4 regions of the Mesorhizobium sp. LSJC269B00 genome follow, and region 3 is predicted to be linked to each of the others. Evidence: predicted binding sites of a transcription regulator. Region 3 holds the regulator's gene; each other region holds the start of a gene.
The links. The regulator PhoB, encoded in region 3, activates phosphate uptake and scavenging genes when phosphate is short. The targets are predictions, from matches to a motif close to TGTCATNNANCTGTCAT.

Region 1 (3,845 bases), on a different contig from region 3:
CGCGCCGCCGGTTCTTTTCCGGCGCCGGCTCGGCCGGCTGCTCGATCAGGCCAGGCTTTCCGACGCATCGGTCCGCCAGCGGCTCAATTACTACAACACGCTGCGGGAGCCTTTTAGCCCCAGCCCCGAGGCCGTGCCGGTCAGCCGGCTGCCGTCGGACCGCAGCATGTACTATTACGATCTGAAGGAGTTCACCCGTTATTTCGACCCAGATCTGCGCATCGACCTGGAATTCGGCGACGTCATCGAAGTGCCGAAGATGCCGTCGATCGTCAAGGACCGGCCGATAGCGGGCGACAACGGCAACGGCGTCCTGTTCAAGCTGAACAAGTTCCGTCATTTCTACATGCCAGCCGACGATGTCGCCTTCGCCGACAAGCATCCGCTCGTCGTTTGGCGCGGCGAACTCAACAATCCGATCCGCACCTTGTTGCTGGATGCAGCCCGCAATCTGCCGTTCTGCGATGTCGGCACGCCGAGGGCGACAGCACCTGCGGAATACCGCAAGCCCTATCTCAGCATCGATCAGCAGCGCCGCTACCGCTATATCATCTCGCTCGAAGGCAATGATGTCGCGACCAATCTGAAATGGATCATGAGCTCGAACTCGCTCTGCCTGATGCCGCCGCCGACCTATGAGACCTGGTTCGCGGAAGGGCAGCTCGAGCCCGATGTCCATTATGTGCCGCTGGCGCCCGACTTCAGCGATCTGGCCGAGCGCGTGCACCATCTCGAGAAACATCCGGCCGAGGCCCAGCGCATCGTTGCGGCGGCCAACGCCTATTGCCGCAAATTCGCCGACGAGCGGGCCGAGCAGGCGATCTGCCTGCTCGTGCTCTACAAATATTTCGTGCTCAGCGGCCAGATCGAGACCGATCCGCAGGTCTGGCGGTTTATCGCGGGCTAGCGGCCTCCGGCGCCCTTAAGTCAGATGACGCTGCGGTCCATAACCAGATCGGCCGGGCCGAAGCGGTCCTTCGCGGTGAACTGCTGGTGCCAGTAGGGATAGAGCACCGGCGGCCGGCTGACGGCATCGAGACGCTGGCGTTCATCAAAGGACAGCGTCAGGCTTGCCGCGGCGAGATTGTCTTTCAACTGGGACTCATTGCGTGCGCCGATCACCAGCGAACTGACGGCTGGCCGGCCGAGCAGCCAGGTCAGCGCCACCTGGGCCGCCGAAACGCCGCGTGCCGCACCGATGTCGACCAGCACATCGACGATCCGCCACAGCCGGTCCTCGTCGCGGATCGGCGGTTCCGACCAGCCGCCGATCTGGCGCGCCGTCGGGCTGTCGCGGCGGTATTTTCCCGACAGCAGGCCGCCGGCGAGCGGGCTCCACACCAGCACGCCAAGGCCCTGGTCGACCGAGATCGGCAAGAGCTCATACTCGGCCTCGCGTGCTTCCAGCGTGTAGTGGATCTGCTGGGTGACGAAGCGCGGCTGGTGCTGGCTGTCGCTGATGCCCAGCGCCTTCATGACCTGCCAGCCGGAATAGTTGGAGCAGCCGACATAGCGGATCTTGCCCTGGGCAACCAGCGTGTCGAGCGCGGCGATGGTTTCCTCGAGCGGCGTCGCGCCGTCCCATTCGTGAAGGAAATAGATGTCGATGACATCGGTCCTGAGGCGCTTCAGGCTCTTCTCGCATTCGCGGATCAGATGATGGCGCGACAGGCCTTCGTCATTGGGGCCCTTGCCGATCCGCATGCGCGCTTTGGAGGCGATCAGCACGTCGTTCTTGCGCTTGCCGCCGAGCGCCTCGCCGATGATCTCTTCCGACAGACCGTTGGAATAGACATTGGCGGTGTCGATGAGATTGATGCCGGCATCGATGCAAGTGTCGATGATGCGCGAGGCCTCCGCGAGATCGGAATTGCCGACGGCAGCGAACGGCCCGCTGCCGCCGAAGGTCATGGTTCCCAAGGTCAGCGCCGAAACTTTCAAGCCGGAACGGCCAAGCGTGCGGTATTCCATGTCTGATCCTCGTAGTTTTGGTGGGGAGGCGGTTTTAGCAGGAAAGGGCGGGGAAGCCCGAACGGGTCCGCTATTTGTAGGACAATTTGAGCGGCTTGTCGCCATGCCAGGGCGCTGGATCGGCAATGCCTCGCTGCTTTGCAGTGAAGACCGGCTGGCCGGCGGCTTGCAATAAAACCGTCATTGCCGGCCTATATCAAGTCGGCTCAGGGTTTCATGTCAGCCGGCAAGCGGAGCAGTGGAAATGAATGAGCTAAAGCAGAATTCTGCGGCCAGGGATTGGCTGGAAGCCGAACTCGCCGACACGCTCGACGAGGACTATGAGCTGGAAATCTCGGAGCCGGCGCTGTCGTTGGAGATCGCCAAGATCTACAAGAACGCGCATCCGCCGTCGATCGATCGCATGCAGTATTTCCGCGACCTGATCGGCTTGCAGTCGGAACTGATCAAGCTGCAGTCCTGGGTTGCCTACCACAAGAAGAAGCTAGTGGTGGTTTTCGAGGGCCGTGATTCCGCCGGCAAGGGCGGCGTCATCAAGCGCATCACCCAGCGCCTCAACCCGCGCATCTGCCGCGTCGTGGCGCTGCCGGCGCCGACCGAGCGCGAAAAGTCACAATGGTATTTCCAGCGCTACGTGCCGCATCTGCCGGCCGGCGGCGAGATCGTGCTGTTCGACCGCTCCTGGTACAACCGCTCCGGCGTCGAGCGGGTGATGGGCTTTGCCGAACCCGATCAGGTCGAAGAGTTCTTCCGCGACGTGCCGGAGTTCGAGCGCATGCTGGTCCGCTCCGGCGTCACGCTGGTCAAATACTGGTTCTCGATCACCGACGAGGAACAGCAGATGCGCTTCATGATGCGCATCCACGATCCGATGAAGCAGTGGAAGCTGTCGCCGATGGACCTGCAGTCGCGCGTGCGCTGGGAGCAGTACACCAAGGCCAAGGAAGAGACGTTTGCCCGCACCAACATCCCAGAGGCACCGTGGTACATCGTCGAAGGCAACGACAAGAAGCGGGCGCGGCTGAACTGCATCGACCATCTCCTCAAACAGCTGCCCTATGAGGACGTGCCGCACGAAGAAATCACGCTGCCCGAGCGGGTGTTCAACCCGGAGTACGAGCGCCAGGTCCTGCCGCGCGAGCTTTACGTGCCGGAGAAGTATTGAGCACTTTTCCTTCTCCCCGTTTCACGGGAGAAGGTGCCCGAAGGGCGGATGAGGGGCAGCGCCGGCATCGGCGAATTCACAGTCGTCGGACGCTGCTAACCTCCAAAAGCAGCGCTGCCCCTCATTGCCTGCCGGGCATTTCTCCCCGTAGAACGGGGAGAAAGAAGCCTGCGCCTATCACTTCGCCACTACACCCGCTTGATCGTCACATGCGTGGCGAGCGCTGTCGCCACCTGCTCGGTGCACTGGTAACCCAGCTTCAGCATATCCAGCCCGGCAAACAGGCTCTCGCCCCTCCCGAGCAACACTGGCGACACAGCCAGATGCAACTCGTCGATGAGCTTCTCCTTGAGATATTGCCGGATAGTGGAAACGCCGCCGCCGACGCGGACATCCTTGCCGCCGGCCGCAGCCTTTGCTTGTTCGAGCGCGGCGTGGATGCCGCCGGTAACGAAGCGGAAAATGGTGCCGCCTTCCATCACAATGGGGTCGCGCTTGTGATGGGTCAGCACGAAGGTCGGCACGTGATAGGGCGGGTTGTTGCCCCACCAGCCCTTCCAGTTCTCATCCGGCCATTCGCCGCGGATCGGGCCGAACATGTTGCGGCCGAGGATCCAGGCGCCGACATTGTCGAAGCTGCGGACGGTGAACCGGTCGTCCACGTCGGTGCTGCCGCCATCCTTGCCGACCATCTCGTGGAAGGTGCGGG
Region 2 (3,845 bases), on a different contig from region 3:
ATGGCGGCAAGCTGCACTTCACCCGCTCGCCCGAGGAAGCCGTCGACCAAGCCGACTGCATCGTCACCGACTGCTGGGTGTCGATGGGCCAGGAACACCGCGCCCGCGGCCACAATGTCTTCTCGCCCTATCAGGTCAATGCGGCGCTGATGGCGAGGGCCAAGCCCGACGCCCTGTTCATGCACTGCCTGCCGGCGCATCGCGGCGAGGAAGTCACCGACGAGGTCATCGACGGTCCGCATTCGGTTGTCTTCGACGAAGCCGAGAACCGGCTCCACGCCCAGAAGGCGGTTTTGGCCTGGTGTCTGGGCGCTTGATCTCCAGGCGCTTGATCTCCAAGCGCTTGATCCGGGGCGGCGCGATGCCTATTTGCGCCCCATCACGCAAATCAAGCGCGTTTGGACGCATGCACCCCTCCGGGCCGCATGGCCGCGCCCTGGAGCTTTGTCATGTTGGAAACGCATCAAGTGACTGAACATCACCCCAAACTCGGCGAGTTCGGCTATGCCGGCGACGATCATGTCGTGCCCTTCGAGGTAGGCCCGCTCGACGTGCGCGGCCGCACCGTGCAGCTCGGGCCGATGCTCGACGCCATCCTCAACCGTCATGACTATCCCGAGCCGGTCGCCCGCCTGCTGGCGGAAGCCTGTGTGCTGACGGTGCTGCTCGGCACCTCGCTCAAATTCGAGGGCAAGTTCATCCTGCAGACCCGCACCGACGGGCCTGTCGACATGCTGGTCGCGGATTTCTCCACGCCCTCGGCATTGCGCGCCTATGCGCGCTTCGATGCCGACCGGCTGGAGGCCCTGGTGGCCGCAGGCCAGACCTCGCAGCAGACGCTGCTGGGCAGCGGCGTTTTGGCGCTGACCATCGACCAGGGGGCGCACACGCAGCGCTATCAGGGCATCGTCCAGCTCGACGGCGAGACGCTGGAAGACGCCGCGCGCACCTATTTCCGCCAGTCGGAGCAGATCCCGACCGACCTCAGGCTGTCGGTGGCCAAGCTGCTGACGCCCGGCCCCGGCGGTGCGCGCGAGCAGTGGCGCGCCGGCGGTATCCTGGCGCAGTTCCTGCCGCAGTCGCCCGAGCGCATGCGCGTGCCCGACATTTCGGGGGGCGACGGCGATCCGCGCGACGTGATGAACGAGCCGGCCGACAATTCTTGGCGCGAGCTGGTGGCGCTGCTCGGCACCATCGAGCCGACCGAGCTGATCGACCCGACCATCGGCGCCGAGCGGCTGCTCTACAGGCTGTTCCACGAACATGGCGTGCGCGTCTTCGGCGGCGTGCCGGTTGCCGACCAATGTTCCTGCTCAAGGGACAAGATACGCGGCATCCTCGAGGGGTTTTCCGCGCAGGAAATCAAGGACAGCACCGAAGATGGCGGCATCCACGTCGCCTGCGAGTTCTGCTCGAAGCAGTACGACTTCGACCCGGCGGAGTTTGCAGCTCAGTAGCATCTCTACCTTCTCCCCGTTCACGGGGAGAAGGTACCCGAAGGGCGGATGAGGGGCAGCGCGAACTTTGGTGAATGGCCGCGCATAGCCTAGGTCATGTGCGTGGAAGATAACCTCATGAGTCTGGCGCTGCCCCTCATTGCCCTGCCGGGCATTTCTCCCCGTATAGTGACGGGGAGAAAACCCCTAATTCACCGTCAGTCGGGTCCCCGGCAGATCCAGCGAAAACGCGGGAATAGCGACGTCGAACGTCTCGCCCTTTTTGTTGCGCATGGTGTAGTGGTCGACCATGAAGCCGGACGGCGTCGATAGCGGGCAGCCTGACGTGTATTGATAGCTGTCGCCGGGATTGAGCTCAGGCTGGTCGCCGACCACGCCGGCGCCGCGCACTTCCTCGACCCGGCCGCTGCCGTCGGTGATGTGCCAGTAACGCGACATAAGCTGCACGAAATCGTCCGACTGGTTGTCGATCGTCACCTGGTAGCCCCAGACATAACGGTTCTCCGCCGGGTCCGAGCGGTCCTCCAGGTAAAACGGTCTGACCTGCACTTCGATGTTGCGCGTGACGGCGCGGTACATGGGCTGCTCCGGTTGCGCGGCAGGGAACATTTGTCGCGCCATGCGGTTTGATACGCGCAGAGCGGCATGTCCTGCCAGCCTCAAAGCGCAGGTGCCGACAAACAATGTCATTTAAGTGACACATGACAATGTTGGTGTGCGCAAACCTTGCCGGCGACTCAAGGCCCATCTGTCGACTGACAAAGCAGCCGCGAGCGGCCTTTCCGGAGTGACCAGATCTCGATGGAACCAGCTCTCACAGCCGCCTTCGCTTCCTCCGCTTTGCTTCTTTCCAATCTCGCCAGCATCCTGCTTGCATCGTCGAAGCTGAAAGCGCGCCGTCTCATCCCTCCGCCGTCCAACGAGCAGCCGCCGGTCTCGATCGTCGTGCCGTCGCGCGGCGTGGAGCCGTTCACACAAGAGACGCTGCAGCGAGCTTTCTCGCTTGACTGGCCGATCTACGAACTGATCTTCTGCGTCGCTCACGCCGACGACCCGGTCGTCGAACTGATAAACAGGGCGATCGTCCTGTTTCCCAACGTGCCGACCCGGCTGCTGATCGGCGACGACCGCGTCAGCAGCAACCCGAAGCTCAACAACTGCGTCAAGGGCTGGGAAGCGGCGCGCTATCATTGGGTTATTCTGGCGGATTCCAACGTGCTGATGCCTAGGGATTACGTCCAGCACCTGATGGCGGCCTGGCGGACCAATACCGGGCTTATCTGCTCGACGCCGATCGGCTCGCGGCCGGATGGCTTCTGGGCCGAGGTCGAATGCGCGTTCCTCAACACGCTGCAGGCGCGCTGGCAATATGCCGGCGAGGCGCTCGGTCTCGGCTTTGCCCAAGGCAAGAGCATGCTGTGGAACAAGCCGATGCTCGATACCAGTGGCGGTATCCGCGCGCTGGCCGCCGAGATCGCCGAGGATGCTGCTGCAACCAAGCTGGTCAACGGACTGGGCCTGCACGTCAATCTCGTTGCCTCGCCTTTCGAGCAACCACTGGGGCAGCGCCGACTTGCCGACATCTGGTCGCGCCAGGCGCGCTGGGCGCGGTTGCGCCGCGTCACTTTCCCGCTGTTTTTCGCACCCGAGATCCTGACCGGCGTCGCCGTGCCGCTGGCGTTGGCGCTGGTGGCGGCCGCAAGTGCCGGCATCAGCCTGCCGGCCACGGTGTTGGCCGTGCTGACGGCGGCCTACATTCCCGAATGCGCGCTGGCCGCGGCCAAGGGCTGGCACCTGTCGCTGCGCATGGTCCCGGCGATGATGGTGCGCGACATGATGCTTCCCGCCATCTGGGCGCGCGGCTGGCTGAGCGGCGCCGTCGACTGGCGCGGCAACATCATGACCATCGGCACCAAGACGGCCGAACTGGAAGAGGTTTCGTCGGGAGCGTGACGCCTCGCGGCCTATCCGGCTGCCTTCAGCGCCTGCGCAACGTCCTCCAGCAGATCGTCCGTATCCTCAAGACCGACCGACAGCCTGAGCGTTCCCGGCCCGATGCCAAGCTCGGCGCGAGCTTCGTCGCTGAGGTTCTTGTGCGTGGTGGTCGCCGGATGGGTGATCAGGCTCTTGGCGTCGCCGAGATTGTTGGAGATCAGCACGATGTCGAGCGCGTTCTGCAAGGCGAAGGCCGCCTGCTTGCCGCCCTTGATGTCGAGGCAGATCAGCGTCGATCCGCCTGTCATCTGCTTCTTGACGATGTCGGCCTGCGGGTGGTCGGCGCGGCCGGGATAGATGACGCGGGCGATTTCCGGCCGTCCTGCCAGGAAATCCGCGATCTTGGCCGCGCTTTCAGTCTGCTGGCGCACCCGAACCGGCAGCGTCTCCAGG
Region 3 (3,845 bases):
CGGGCCGGCCAGCCGTCGCGGACCGAGATTGCGGCGACCACCGGCCTCAGCCACTCGACCATATCGGCAATCTCGTCTGATCTGATTCAAGAAGGCATCCTGATTGAAGGCAAACCTGGCGAGACCGGCGCACTGAAACGCGGCCGGCCGCAGGTGGGCCTTGGTCTCAACCCGGAAGCGGCGGCGGTGATGACCGTCGTGCTGTCGCTCAATTTCCTGTCCGTCACCGTCATCGACTATGCCGGCCACGTCGTCGCCGAGGAACAGCGCCGGCTGGACACGCTGACCAAGCCGCGCGACGAGCTGATTGGCGAATGCGTAGCAATCGTCCGGCGGCGGCTTGAGGATCCCGACCTCGATGTCCAGAGCATCGCCCGCATTGCCATGGGCATCCAGGGCATCACCGATTCGCAGGCGCGCGCCATGCTGTGGTCGCCGATCACGCCACTGACCGACATTGCCTTCGCCGACATGTTGGAAGCGGAATTCGGCATTCCTGCCACCATGGAGAACGATTGCAACATGATGGCGGTGGCGCTGCAATGGCGCCAGCCCGAGCGCTACCGCGACAATTTTATCGCCATCCTCTTGTCGCACGGCATCGGCATGGGCCTGGTGCTGAAAGGCGAACTGTTCACCGGCACCCATTCCTCGGGCGGCGAGTTCGGCCACATGATCCACCGTCCGGGCGGCGCGCTCTGCCGCTGCGGGCGGCGCGGCTGCGTCGAGGCCTATGCCGGAAACTACGCCATCTGGCGCAGCGCCAAAATGATGAGCGAAGATGCCGAGCCGGTCGATATCGGCGACGCTGATATGCGCGCACTCGCCGCGCGCGCCCGCGAAACCGATGGCCCGGAGCGCGAAGCCTATCGCAGGGCCGGTGAGGCGCTCGGCTTCGGCCTCGGCAGCCTGTTTGCGCTGATCGACCCGGCCCCCGTCGCCATGGTCGGCGTCAGCGCCGCCGCGTTCGACCTGATCGAACCGGCATTGCGCGAAGCGATCGCCCAGACCGCCGGCGGCCAGCACTCGAAGTCGATCTCCTTCGACACCGAGCCCAACGAGCTGCCGCTGATCCGCGAAGGCTGTGCCATGCGCGCGCTCGGCTTCGTCGATCAGGAGATTTTTGCGCCGGGTATTCAGCCCAAATCCGGCAAGCATGTCGCGTGAATGGCCGGCAACGGCGCGACGCGCAGCATCCTAGTCTTCCCTGATCGCGTAGCCGGCGCCGCGAATGGTACGGATGACATCCGGCATGCGGCCGTTGTTGACCGCTTTGCGTAAGCGCCCGACATGGACGTCGACGGTTCGCTCGTCGATATAGATCGTCTCGCCCCAGACATTGTCGAGCAGTTGGCTGCGCGAGAACACGCGGCCGGGATGGCGCATCATGAATTCGAGCAGCCGGAACTCGGTCGGTCCGAGCCTGATCTCGCTCTTCTTGCGGTAGACCCGGTGCGATTCTCGGTCGAGCACGATGTCGCCGACCTTGAGCACGCTGGACAGCACTTCCGGCTTGGCCCGGCGCAGCAGCGCCTTCACGCGCGCCATGAACTCCGGCGTCGAGAATGGCTTGACCAGATAGTCGTCGGCGCCGGTGGACAGGCCGCGCACGCGATCGCTTTCCTCACCGCGCGCGGTCAGCATGATGATCGGCAGCCGCTCGGTTTCGGGCCGCACTCTAAGCCGCCGGCAGAGCTCGATGCCGGAGACAGCCGGCACCATCCAGTCGAGCACCAGGAGATCGGGCACGTTTTCCTGCAGGCGGATCTCGGCCTCGTCCCCGCGTGTCACCACCTCGACCTGATAGCCTTCGGATTCGAGGTTGTAGCGGAGGAGAACGCCTAGCGGCTCCTCGTCCTCCACGACCATGATGCGTGGCGCGATCATAGGCAGTTCACCCTCATCAGGCCGGCGTGGCCATCGCCGTCTCGTCCTGCTTCGGACGATTGGCGGGCAATTGCTGGCCGGTCAGCACATAATACGCATTTTCGGCGATGTTGGTGACATGATCGCCGATGCGCTCAAGATTCTTGGCGCAGAACAAGAGATGCGTGCAGGCGGTGATGTTGCGAGGGTCTTCCATCATGTAGGTCAAAAGCTCACGAAACACGGACGTGTATTTGACGTCGATGCGCTCGTCGTCATTCCTGAGTTTTGCAAGAGCTGCCGCATCGGTGGCGGCATATTCCTCGACGACGCCTTGCACCTGGATCAGCACCAGTTGCGCCATGGCATCGATGGAGTGCGAGAGGTCGCGCGGCGTGACGCTCAAGCCTACGGTGCCGACGCGTTTGGCGATGTTCTTGGCGAGATCGCCGATGCGCTCGAGGTCGCCCGCCATGCGGATCGAGCCGACCACGGCGCGCAGATCGTTGGCCATCGGCTGGCGCTTGGCGATCAGCGTGATGGCGCGGTCGTCCAGTTCGCGCTGGCGCGCATCCATGATGGCGTCGTCGGAAACGACACGCTGTGCCAGCGCATTGTCCGAATTGAGCAGCGCCCTGGTCGAGCCGCTGACCATCGAGCCTGCCAGATCGCCCATGTCGCGGATCAGCTTGCTGATCTGCCCGAGCTCTTCATCGAAGGAGGCGACGGTATGTTCACCCATGATCTTGGTCCTCGTGCCTGAAAATTCACCCGCCGGACGGCTCAGCCGAAGCGGCCGGTAATGTAGTCCTGGGTGCGCTTGTCGTCGGGGTTGGTGAACATCTTGTCGGTGGCGCCCTCCTCGACGAGATAGCCGAGATGGAACATCGCCGTGCGCTGCGACACGCGCGCCGCCTGCTGCATCGAGTGGGTGACGATGACGATCGTGTAGTTCTGGCGCAGTTCGTCGATCAGCTCCTCGACACGGGCGGTGGCGATCGGATCGAGCGCCGAGCAGGGCTCGTCCATCAGGATCACCTCCGGCGACACGGCGATGGCGCGCGCGATGCACAGGCGCTGCTGCTGGCCGCCGGACAGGCCGGTGCCGGGCTCCTGCAGGCGGTCCTTGACCTCGTTCCAGATCGCAGCCTTCTTCAGGCTCTGCTCGACGATCTGGTCCATGTCGGACTTGCGCTTGGCCAGCCCATGGATGCGCGGGCCGTAGGCGACGTTCTCGTAGATCGACTTCGGGAACGGGTTGGGTTTCTGGAACACCATGCCGACGCGGGCGCGCAGTTCGACGACATCGATGTTCTTGTCGTAGATGTCGTCTTCATCGAGCGTGATCTTGCCGGTCACCCGCGCCGAATCGATGGTGTCGTTCATGCGGTTGAGGCAGCGCAGGAAGGTCGACTTGCCGCAGCCGGACGGGCCGATCAGCGCCGTCACCTGGTTCTGAAGCACGTCGAGATTGACGTCGAACAACGCCTGCTTCTCGCCGTAGAAGACGCCGACCTTGTCGCCGCGCATCTTGATGACTTCGTTCGACTTGGCGTTCATTTTGTCGCCCACTGCATTTTCAAGGGACTGTTCGGTCATGATGTTCATACCAAATTGCCTTTTTTCTACCAGCGCCGCTCGAACCGGCGCCGAAGCACGATCGCGGTGATGTTCATGGCCATGAGGAAGACGAGCAGGATGATGATGGCGCCGGACATGCGCTCGACAAAAGCGCGCTCAGCCTCGTTTGCCCACATATAAATCTGCACCGGCAGCGCGGTCGCCGGATCGAAAGGCGTCGTCGGATAATCGGCGACGAAAGCGACCATGCCGATCAAGAGCAGCGGTGCTGTCTCGCCGAGCGCACGCGCCAGGCCGATGATGGTGCCGGTAAGGATGCCCGGAGCGGCAAGCGGCAGGATGTGGTGGAACACCATCTGCATCTTGGAGGCGCCGAGGCCGAGCGCCGCCGAGCGGAT
Region 4 (3,845 bases), on a different contig from region 3:
ATCGACGATGGCGCGGGCATTTTCCGGAGTATCGGCCAGCGGCTTTTCCGTCAGCAGATGGCAATTATGGGCAAAGGCGGCAAAGGCGACATCACGCCGGGCGGCTGGAACCACGACATCGAACACCGCGTCGGGCCTGGTCTGGTCGAGCACCGCGTCGAGGCTGGTGCCGATTACCGCGCCGTCGAGCCCGTATTCGTGCGCCCTCGCCTTCGCCCGTTCGGCGTCGAGATCGACAAGGCCGACAATGGCCAGCCCGTCGATCTGCCTCGCGGCATCGAGCCAGGCCTTGCTCATCGCACCACAGCCGACGAGGACGGCATTCATCATCCGGCATTCCTCCCGTCCGGTCCCTCCAGACCGAATGTCACGGCATTTCCGGCATCACCGTAAACGTTTCTCCGTAAACGTTTACGAGAACACACCCGATGGCGTAGAATGTCAATCGGCTGTCAGCGAAAATCATCCCGAAGCCTTGGCCTGGGCGGCAGCCGGTGCTAGCCAAGACAGGGGGAGAACTGTCCTTGGCGTCCAGTATCCATGACCTAGCGCGTCACCTGAACATTTCGATCGGCACCGTGTCGCGGGCGTTGAACGGCCGCGCCGACGTCAATGCCGACACCCGCCAGCGCGTGCTCGCCGCCGCCAAGCAATTGAACTATTCGCCCAACCAGTCCGGCCGCAGCCTGCGGCAAGGCACCACCCATTCGATCGCCTTCATGCTGCAGCCGCATCCGGGCGACCAGCAATATGGCGAACCGTTCTTCATCCCGTTCCTGATCGGTCTGCAGGGCCGGCTGGCCGAGGATGACCTGGATCTGATGGTCGTCATGGGCGAGCCCGGCCAATATCAGCAGGAGAGGCTGCGCCGCGTGGTTGAGACGCGCCGGGCCGACGCGGTCGTGTTGGCCAATACACGGCGGGAAGACGATCGGATCGACTATCTCAGCAAGGCCGGCTTTCCCTTCGCCACGCTTGGCCGAAGTCAATCCGGCGACGACACCTATCCTTCGCTCGATATAGATTTCGAGAGGGCGGGTGATGAAGCCGTCGACCGGCTGGTCGCGCGCGGCCACCGCCGCATTGCCGCCATCCGCCCTTCGCTTGATCTCAACTTCGGCTACCTGTTCCTCGACGGCTACCGCAAGGCGCTGGAGCGGCATGGCATCGAAGTCGACCCCGGCCTGATCGCCGACGGCTTCATCAACGAGGCCGGAGGCTACCAGGTGACGCCGCGCGTGATGCTCTCCAAGGACCGGCCCACAGCCATCATCTTCAACAATGACGCAATGGCGCTCGGCGGCTGCAAGGCACTGGCCGAGATGGGCATCAGGCCCGGCCACGACATCGCGGTGATCGTCATCGTCGACACGCCGCTCTGCCGCTACTTTTCACCGGCGCTGACCGCCTTCCGTCCGTCGCTGGAGCCGATGGGCCGGCGGCTGGCCGAAATGCTGCTGGCCTCGCTTCCCGCCTTTGCCGGCCCGGAAGGTCCGCGCATCATCCGCGAAGTCTGGCCGCTGGAGCTGATCGCGCGCGACAGCGATTGATAGTGCGTCTCTCCCTTCTCCCACAAGGGAGAAGGAAGAGGCCCGCTCTGTCACGCAAGTATCATGTTCGCGTCCTAGACCGCTTTGCGAGAGGGCGACATCGTCGATGCGATGCGGTGGCCCCTTTGCGCCGCTCAAGGCTTGTCACAAAGAGGATCTCCATGAAAATCTCGCACCGAACCGTGTCGCTCGGCGCCGCGCTGGCGCTGTTTACCGCCCTGACCCCTGCCCTTGCCGACAGCACAGCCACCGTTGGTGGCTTCGTCAACAAGGGCCTGGTCGGCGTCGGCCGCATCCCGGCCGATCAGAAGGACAAGTTCGGCGAGACCTTCGGCTCCGGCTCCGGCATGTCGATCGACGCCGCAAGCTGGACCCGTGGCGCGGACGGCTACAAGGGCTCGCTCTGGTTGCTGCCCGACCGCGGCTACAATGTCGTCGGCACCACCGACTACCGGCCGCGCCTCAACACTATTCGCATCGAGTTCACGCCGGCCGCACTAGGCGCCACGCCCACCTCCGGCCAGGAACAGACAGGCGTCAAGGCGACGCTTGCCGATTCCCTGCTCCTCACCGACGACAAGGGCGCTGACGCCACCGGCCTCGATCCGCTCAACGGCGTGCGCGCGGCCAATGGCGACCTGCCGATCCTGCCCGAGGCCAATGGCAAGCTGGCGCTCGACAATGAGGCGATCGCGCGGCTGCCCGACGGCACCATGTTCATCTCTGACGAATACGGCCCCAACATCTACCGCTTCTCGGCCGACGGCCATCTGTTGTCGGCAACGCAGCCGCCCGCCGCTTTGGTGCCGATGCGCAAGGGCGCGCCGAACTTCGCCTCCGACAATCCGGGCCCCGGTGCAGCCGAACCCGATCCGAAGGATCCCGAAACCGGCCGCCAGAACAATCAAGGCCTCGAAGGCATGGCGCTGACGCCGGACGGCAAGTCGCTGATCACTGTGCTGCAGTCGGCGCCCCGCCAGGATGGCGGCGATTCGCCCGCGACGCGCCAGAACACCCGCGCGCTGGTCTACGACGCCTCCGACCCGGCCCATCTCAAGCTGGTGCATGAATATGCCGTGCCGCTGCCGGTGTTCAAGGACGCCAAGGACAAGACCAAGGTCGCCGCGCAGAGCGAAATCGTGGCGCTGTCCGACAAGACCTTCCTGATGCTGGCGCGCGACAGCGGAAACGGCCAGGGGGTGAAGGGCGATACTTCGCTGCTGCGCCAGATTTTCGTCGTCGACGTCTCTGGCGCCACCGACATTGCCGGCGGCGCCTTCGATGCCGCCGACAAGCCGCTGGCGCCCAAGGGCGTGCTCGACCCCTCGGTGACGCCGGCCAAGCTGACGCCGTTCATCGACATCAACGACAACAAGGAACTCGGCCGTTTCGGCCTGCATGACGGCAAGCCGAACGACAAGAACAATCTCTCGGAGAAGTGGGAAGCAATGTCTGTGGTCAGCCTGCTCGATCCGGCGCTGCCCGACGACTATTTCCTGTTCGTCGGCAACGATAACGATTTTCTCACCCAAGACGGTTTTCAGGTCGGCGCGCCCTACAAGGCCGACGACGGCGCCGATGTCGACACCATGTTCCTGGTCTATCAGGTCACGCTTCCGGGCCTCGCCAACAAGTAGCCGTATACGGAAAGGCGGACGCGCCCGGCGCGTCCGCCTCTAACCGTCTGTCGGCGATCAGCGATGCCGTGAAGGCACCTATTTCAAAATCTCCGCATCCCTTGGCACGCCGGCATCGATCGGCTCGGCGGTCCGGCTCGACACAGCCATGATCTTGCCCGCGGCCGACAGGTTCGGGCGCACATAGACCTGGGCTACGCCGTTGACCCGGCTGTAGAGGTCGATGATGTCCTGGTTCATGAAGCGCACGCAGCCCGACGACGCGTTCTTGCCGATGGAATCCCATTCCGGCGTGCCGTGCAGCCGGTACATCGTGTCCTTGCCGTCGCGGAACAGATAGAGCGCGCGCGCACCGAGCGGGCTCTGCGGTCCGGGCGGCATGCCGTCCTTGTATTTCGCCAGTTCCGGCCGGCGCTGGATCATTTCGGGCGGCGGCGTCCACACCGGCCATTTCTTGCGCGCCTGGATCACGGCGCTGCCGGTCCAGCCAAACCCGGCCTTGCCGAGGCTGACGCCATAGCGCATTGCCTTGCCGCCGTCGCGCACCAGATAGAGAAAATGCTCGGATGTATCGACGACGATCGTGCCGGGTTTTTCGCCGGTCGGATCGTCCACGATCTGGCGCACGAACTTCGGATCGAGCTTGGCCACGGGGATT

Region 1: ppk2 (polyphosphate kinase 2) is a predicted target of PhoB. The motif match lies at 2,139-2,155, and genes of this name have one in related genera.
Region 2: X771_RS147725 (ceramide glucosyltransferase) is a predicted target of PhoB. The motif match lies at 2,142-2,158, and genes of this name have one in related genera.
Region 4: X771_RS151975 (esterase-like activity of phytase family protein) is a predicted target of PhoB. The motif match lies at 1,599-1,615, and genes of this name have one in related genera.

What each region holds. Positions count from the first base shown of each region.
Region 1 covers NZ_AYVN01000011.1:145,052-148,896, reverse strand. The annotation lists gene X771_RS142340 (glycosyl transferase family 90) at 1-907, shown strand, start outside; gene X771_RS142345 (aldo/keto reductase) at 928-1,971, opposite strand; gene ppk2 (polyphosphate kinase 2) at 2,216-3,136, shown strand; gene X771_RS142355 (dihydrofolate reductase family protein) at 3,325-3,845, opposite strand, start outside.
Region 2 covers NZ_AYVN01000006.1:31,217-35,061, reverse strand. The annotation lists gene argF (ornithine carbamoyltransferase) at 1-317, shown strand, start outside; gene X771_RS147715 (Hsp33 family molecular chaperone) at 426-1,457, shown strand; gene apaG (Co2+/Mg2+ efflux protein ApaG) at 1,644-2,036, opposite strand; gene X771_RS147725 (ceramide glucosyltransferase) at 2,259-3,410, shown strand; gene X771_RS147730 (O-succinylhomoserine sulfhydrylase) at 3,422-3,845, opposite strand, start outside.
Region 3 covers NZ_AYVN01000016.1:85,259-89,103, reverse strand. The annotation lists gene X771_RS138810 (ROK family protein) at 1-1,167, shown strand, start outside; gene phoB (phosphate regulon transcriptional regulator PhoB) at 1,198-1,887, opposite strand; gene phoU (phosphate signaling complex protein PhoU) at 1,904-2,608, opposite strand; gene pstB (phosphate ABC transporter ATP-binding protein PstB) at 2,650-3,474, opposite strand; gene pstA (phosphate ABC transporter permease PstA) at 3,492-3,845, opposite strand, start outside.
Region 4 covers NZ_AYVN01000004.1:443,662-447,506, reverse strand. The annotation lists gene X771_RS151965 (Gfo/Idh/MocA family oxidoreductase) at 1-330, opposite strand, end outside; gene X771_RS151970 (LacI family DNA-binding transcriptional regulator) at 525-1,550, shown strand; gene X771_RS151975 (esterase-like activity of phytase family protein) at 1,712-3,187, shown strand; gene X771_RS151980 (L,D-transpeptidase) at 3,266-3,845, opposite strand, start outside.